Regions from separate parts of the Rahnella perminowiae genome, predicted to be linked through region 2. Evidence: predicted binding sites of a transcription regulator. Region 2 holds the regulator's gene; each other region holds the start of a gene.
The links. Region 2 encodes CRP, which controls carbon source genes, mostly activating them, when cyclic AMP is high. Its sites were predicted from a motif close to ATGTGANNNNNNTCACAT; they were not measured.

Region 1: the regulator CRP is predicted to act here: its motif matches at 1,211-1,228, upstream of bhsA (multiple stress resistance protein BhsA).
Region 3: the regulator CRP is predicted to act here: its motif matches at 979-996, upstream of J1781_RS12675 (YfcZ/YiiS family protein).

The regions. Positions count from the first base shown of each region.
Region 1 covers NZ_JAFMOT010000156.1:40,540-42,813, forward strand. The annotation lists gene J1781_RS04310 (MFS transporter) at 1-220, opposite strand, end outside; gene bhsA (multiple stress resistance protein BhsA) at 464-721, opposite strand; gene bhsA (multiple stress resistance protein BhsA) at 874-1,131, opposite strand; gene bhsA (multiple stress resistance protein BhsA) at 1,301-1,558, opposite strand; gene J1781_RS04330 (hypothetical protein) at 1,973-2,230, opposite strand.
Region 2 covers NZ_JAFMOT010000141.1:1,523-3,796, forward strand. The annotation lists gene J1781_RS01465 (YccS/YhfK family putative transporter) at 1-704, opposite strand, end outside; gene crp (cAMP-activated global transcriptional regulator CRP) at 766-1,398, opposite strand; gene J1781_RS01475 (OsmC family protein) at 1,761-2,168, shown strand; gene J1781_RS01480 (phosphoribulokinase) at 2,172-2,274, opposite strand, start outside.
Region 3 covers NZ_JAFMOT010000176.1:11,409-13,682, forward strand. The annotation lists gene fadL (long-chain fatty acid transporter FadL) at 1-707, opposite strand, end outside; gene J1781_RS12675 (YfcZ/YiiS family protein) at 1,125-1,457, shown strand; gene fadI (acetyl-CoA C-acyltransferase FadI) at 1,789-2,274, shown strand, end outside.

The sequences.
Region 1 (2,274 bases), on a different contig from region 2:
AACGTTCGCCCCAAACACTTCCGATAAAGCCGGGCAAGGTTGCCAGCATATAAGCGAAAGTCAGCGTGCCGGGGGAGGCATTCCAGCGCAGCAATTGGCCAAATACCATGACCTGCGTCAGGCCATTGCCCAGAGAGGATAAAATAAAGGCACAACCCAGCAACCGCAGCCAGCAATGGCTGCGAAGTGCGCGTACGAGCGCAATCAATAACGAATTCATTTGAAAGATTCTCATCAGAAATAACACAAACCCCGCCTTGCACGCAGGCAACGGGAGAAGAAAAAATGTTAGTGATGAGAATTCGTTACATTGGGAAGCAGAACCTGAAGGCAAAAGAAGAGGAAAATGTAGCACAAGGTCAGGCGGGCGGGGAAGCTTCCGGGAAATTTTCAGTAACACAGACACGAAAAAGGCGGCAAACGCCGCCTCTTCTGCTTACTGCTTTTTATTGCTTATCACAGCTTATTTATACAGTTCAGCTGTGCCGTACAGGTGGTTATCGCCTGAAGCACCGATGATACGGTAAGAGCTTGCACCGGCTTCGCTGGCTTTAGCATTCAGTTTGTTTTGCAGGCTGCTCAGGCTGTTACCGGATGTTGCACTGACAACACCAATCGGTTGCTGACCTGCCGGCGCTGACTGAACTTCTGTTGCAGCCAGAGTGGAGAATGAAGCGGTTGCCAGTGCGATAGCTGCAAGGGTCATTGTTAAGTTTTTCATGATATTTTCCTCATTTCGTATTTTTAAGCTTTGCCAGGCGTTGTCATCAACGTTCATTTAATGTGCAAAGCTCTCGTCTGTCCGATACAACATCTAGCTTATTAATCGTTAACTAAATGCCGTTTTACCCTAAAATGGCAGGTACTTTATGCTTATTTATACAGTTCAGCAGTACCGTACAGGTGGTTATCACCTGAAGCCCCGATGATGCGGTATGAGCTTGCACCCGCTTCATTGGCTTTGGCATTCAGTTTATTCTGCAGGCTTGATAAATCATTGCTTGAAGAAGCACTTACCACACCAATTGCTTGCTGACCTTCTGGTGCAGACTGAACTTCAGACGCAGCCAGAGTCGAGAAAGAAGCAGTAGCAAGTGCGATTGCGGCTAAAGTCATGGCGATATTTTTCATGGTAGTTTTCCTTTTTATCTGTTTATCAGCAGGTGATTATTCGGTCCGACTGTTATTTATTAACAGTTGATAAGTAAATGTTAGACCGGGATCACATTCTGTGCAACTCATTTATTTATTAATCGTTAACTTATTGTGCGGAACAATCTGCTAACAGCACCTTCAGAACTTATTTGTACAGCTCAGCAGTACCGTACAGATGGTTTTCACCAGAAGCCCCGATGATACGGTATGAGGTTGCGCCAGCTTCAGTAGCTTTTGCATTCAGTTTGGACTGCAATGTACTCAGGTTACCGTTTGAAGAGGCGCTGACAGTACCGATAGTTTGCTCACCTGCAGGTGCAGACTGAACTTCAGTTGCCGCTAAGGTAGAGAAAGAAGCAGTAGCCAGTGTCAGTGCAGCGATTGTCATAGCGATATTTTTCATGGTGTTAATTCCTGTTCTTCAGTTTTTATTTGGGGTGCCTTCTTCAGGAACCTCAGTTTTGGGTCAACGTTATTTATTAGTTAACGTTCGATAAGTAAATGATAGGGAGTGTTGGGAGTTTGTGCAAGATGTTTTTTTAATGATCGTTAACTAATCGTGCTGTGATGAATATCACATTAAATGCCTGCATTGTTTTTATTTTGTTAATTTATTGTTTTTAAAATGATTGATGCGAAGGATGGGAAATCCTTTATGCATAATTTTGCTGAATGAATCTTTAATGATCGCTAAGTTAATGGTTGGTTCTGACCGGATAGGGTGATAAAACAGGGGCGGCTGATAAAAAGATAAGGCGACATTAGCCGCCTTATCATTATTCCTGCCCTGACTCTTTGTCGTCAGGCACCGCGTTCGTTAGTAGTAAATAGAAGCGGGCCGATGGCTTGGGATCGAGGGTGCAGGTGGCTGAGTAGGAGAAGTAGGAATACGGCCCTGTTCGATGTTTTTATTCGTACAGGTTCCCGGGTTACAGAAGTTACTGTCACCGGTCACATTGACCATCCTCACTTCCTGACTCTGTAAAGGCATCATGATAACCTGCTGTGCGGCAACATTGGCAACCGGCACAGCGGTTAATGCCAGAACTGCAAGAAGGATTTTGAAGTTACTCATGATGTTACGTCCTGGATAGTATGCTTAAAAAGCGTTTTTAGCTG
Region 2 (2,274 bases):
AGCTGAAACAGTCGCTTATGGTGATGATGATGTCCGTGTTGTGGCAGCATGTGTAATTGCTGATAAAGCAGGGCAATCAGATCGATAACCTGCTGCTGACGGGTAAGTAATGGCGGCAACGCCGTCTCGGGATCGGTATGTTGCGTCAGCAGACTGTACTTGGCCTCGAAATAATCCGCGAGTTGCAGATAAAGCTGGCTGAGCGTTTCGCGCATAGGCTGTTCTTGCGAAATACGAAACCACACCCAGTTAAACACCCCGTACCAGGCTGTGCCTGCTGCGAACAGCACCGGTGCCTGCCACATCGGGCGCACGCCGACCATACTCAGTGTGAAAATAGTGGCTACCAGCGCGCCGGGTAACAGGCGCGCATGTAACGGGCTGATTTCACCGGTAACGCCGAGCAATAACGCCAGTGATAGCATGATCAGCGGCAGCGGAACGTGCCAGTTTTCCAGCATCAGTTGCAGCAGAATGCTGCTCACGGCAAACAGTGAACCGCCGACGATCAGACGTTTGAAAAAGCGTTTGTGCGGGGTATCCAGACCGGCGATGTTACAGCAGGCCGGGCAGAGGGAAAACAGCAGACCCATTTGCAAGTTGCCAAACAGCCAGCAAATGCCAACAGGCAGGCACAACACCAGCGTCTGGCGCAGCGCGTAATTCACTTCAGGATGGTAAAACAGTTTTCGCCATAACGTCATGGGTAAAGCTTAGCCCATAAAAAAGGCGCGACAGTATTCTGCCGCGCCAATTTTCGAGGGATTAACGTGTGCCGTAAACGACAATCGTTTTCCCGTGTGCGGAGATCAGGCTCTGATCTTCCAGCATTTTGAGGATTCGTCCGACTGTTTCACGTGAACAACCGACGATTTGGCCAATTTCCTGACGGGTAATCTTGATTTGCATCCCGTCCGGATGGGTCATTGCATCAGGCTGTTTAGCCAGGTTGAGCAACGTTTGAGCGATACGACCGGTTACGTCGAGGAAGGCAAGGTTGCCGACTTTCTCTGACGTCACTTGCAGACGGTTGGCCATCTGCGCGGAGAGACGCATCAGAATATCCGGGTTAACCTGAATCAGCTGGCGGAACTTTTTATACGAAATTTCAGCCACTTCACAGGCAGTTTTAGCACGTACCCAGGCACTACGTTCCTGACCTTCTTCGAAGAGTCCCAGCTCACCGATGAAGTCACCTTGGTTAAGGTAGGACAGTATCATTTCCTTGCCTTCTTCATCTTTAATCAGGACAGCAACTGACCCTTTCACGATGTAGTAAAGCGTTTCGGCTTTTTCACCCTGGTGAATCAGCGTACTTTTAGAAGGATACTTATGTATATGACAGTGAGACAGGAACCATTCAAGAGTCGGGTCTGTTTGTGGCTTGCCGAGAACCATTAGCTATTATCCTCTGTTGTTATCGCTGCCCAAAATCACAGGGCTCAGAGTTCCCTGTATGGCACTTCAAATCCAAAGCGCCCTTTCAGCATATAACTCCCCAGAAATGCTGCAAGCGGATGTCGGAGTGCAACAGCCTGTTTATTGCTGTTAACACCGTGGGTTCTGTTCTTAAACCGCAAAAACCGTCACCGCAATTTACTGGAAAGTATGTTTCGGCTTTGTTTGTAGCACAGGTTTGAGATGCTGTCTTCTGTTGTCTCGCTTCAGCATGATGGCGATCGGGTTACGTTGCCAGATTTTGGTCTAAAGGGTACTCTGAGAGCAGATTTCTAAAAGTTTATTCACCGGGAGAATAGTTCATGCACGCACGTGTCAAATGGGTTGAAGGGCTGACCTTTTTAGGTGAGTCAGCGTCGGGTCATCAGATTTCAATGGATGGTAACGCGGGCGATAAAGCCCCAAGCCCGATGGAAATGTTACTGATGTCCGCAGGCGGCTGCAGTGCAATTGACGTGGTATCTATTTTACAGAAAGGCCGTAATGACGTGCGTGATTGTGAAGTGAAGCTGACTTCACAACGCCGCGAAGAAGCGCCGCGTCTGTTCACGCATATCAATCTGCATTTTATCGTCACCGGTAAGGATCTGAGCGATAAGATTGTTGAACGTGCGGTCAGCCTGTCTGCCGAAAAATACTGTTCAGTGTCTCTGATGTTGGGTAAAGCGGCCACCATCACCCACAGCTTTGAAGTGATTGCTGCGGAATAAAGTTTACTCGATTTTCTTACCTTCCATCAGGCGCTGCACCAGTGGCGCCATGATCAGCTCCATCGCCAGCCCCATTTTCCCACCTGGTACCACCAGCGTTTTGATG
Region 3 (2,274 bases), on a different contig from region 2:
TCAGAACGGTAGGTGAAGCCGTAGCGGTTATTATCATCCACTTCATACAGGATACCGGCGTTCCAGCCGTAACCCCACTCATTGCCTTTCAGCTTGGCGGCTTCCGTATCCGCAGGCAGCAGACCGCCGGTTTGAATCGGCACCAGTTCACCGGCAGTACGGCGAATTTTCGCTTTCGCGTAAACGGCATCGAAGCCCAGGCCGAAGCTGAAATGCTGGTTCAAACGGTAAGCAACACTTAAGTTAGTGTTAACGGTGGTAAGGTCAGTTTCACCGCCGATCGGGCCAGCCGGATAATTATCGCTGAACTCAGTCGCCAGACCGTAGTTTGACGTAGCCGATGCACCGACCGCCCATTGATCATTGAGTGGCATAATAAAGTGGATATTAGGCACCCACTGATTCGGCGCAATGTTATCCGCATCAGTGCTCCTGCCTGTAACCGGCGAGTTGCCTGTTACTTTGACATCCGGGTCGACATAAATCGCACCCGCTGAGAAAGAGGGACGATCAAACATGGTCATGGTTGCCGGGTTACGGCTGCCGGATGCGGCAGTATCAGCGATGGCACCTTCACCCGAGAAAGAGCGGCCTAACCCCGCAGCGGTATATTCATTTAACTGAAAACCTGCTGCATAAACGTTGGAGGAAACAATTGCCACTGCAGCTGCCAGAGCAGATCTTTTAAACAGGTTTTTCTGGTTCATGACCAAAACCTCAATTTTATGTTTTTTATCAAACAATGTTACATCAAGTAACAATGAGCGCGGGATTGTAGGGTCCGTTATCAGTCTGACAAATCAGACCAGTGAGCGAAGTATAGGTCTGACCTGTGGTGTAGTTGCAATAATGTTTCATAGATATTTCTTATTTGATGCAAGAAATTGGATCCACTTAACAAAAAACAAACAATAAAAGTTCAATTAAGAAACGTTAAAGTGAGAACAGTGACGAAGTTATAAACGATTACTTACATATACGTGATCTGGATCACCTGAAAGGCACATAATAAGTAAGCACTAGTGTGTTGTCAGAACGGTGGCGTAAAATACAGGCTGGAAATAAAACCTTATTCGCAATCAGGCCAGACGGTGGACGTTGCCGCTGATGCCGGGGAGAAAATTATGTCTGACGTAACCATGTCCTCTAAATCCACCCAACCTCTGCATTCCATCAACAAATGTGGTGCGGAAGAAACCGCAGCCTGCTGCTGTGTCGATGTCGGAACCATCATGGACAATACGGATTGTACCGCTTCTTACAGCCGTGTTTTCGAAACCGAAGCTCAGGCGAACGAAACCCTGCAAGCCCTGACCGAACGCGCACGCGGCGTTGAATCTGAGCCATGTGAAATCAACAGCCGTATCGAAAAAGTGGATGGCGGCGTCGAACTGAATATCGATTTCACATTTAGCTGCCAGGCTGAAACGATGATCTTCCAGTTAGGCTTGAGATAATCCCCGTCATACTTTGAGCCGCAGATGCGTTGGCTGCACTCCGTAACCGAATTACTGATGTATATCAGTTCATCGGAATGACATCGATTGCCGCGTGACTCATCCTGCGATTCAAATTATTGAGAGGAAGTTCTAAGTTGTAATACCGCTTAAATAAGCGGTATTTCTTTGTCTGCTATTTCTGCCTGCCGCCTTTCTTCTCATTCTTATTTCAGAAAAATTTGCTGTTGCTCGCACTTCACTCCCTTTCGCTTTGCCAAATGTAAATACATAGTTAAAACTGAGTTATCAGGTCTGACCTCTTAAGACCCTATTTTTCTCAGGAGCTTGTATGAATAAAGTCGTTCCACTGGTGACGCGTGAGGGCGATCGCATTGCGATTGTCGACGGCTTACGTACGCCGTTTGCTAAACAGGCCACCGCCTATCACGGCATTCCTGCTGTCGATCTCGGTAAAATGGTGGTCAGTGAGCTGCTGGCAAAAAGTGGGATTGACCCGAAGGACATCGACCAGCTGGTTTTCGGTCAGGTGGTCCAGATGCCGGAAGCGCCGAATATCGCCCGCGAAATTGTGCTCGGTACCGGCATGGATGTATCGACCGATGCCTATAGCGTCTCGCGTGCCTGTGCCACCAGTTTTCAGGCGGTTGCTAACGTGGCCGAAAGCATCATGAGCGGGATGGTGCAGGTCGGGATCGCGGGCGGAGCGGATTCTTCTTCGGTATTGCCGATAGGTGTCAGCAAACGACTGGCCCGCGCCCTGGTGGATGTTAATAAAGCACGTACGCTGTCGCAGCGTCTCTCCATTTTCAGCAAA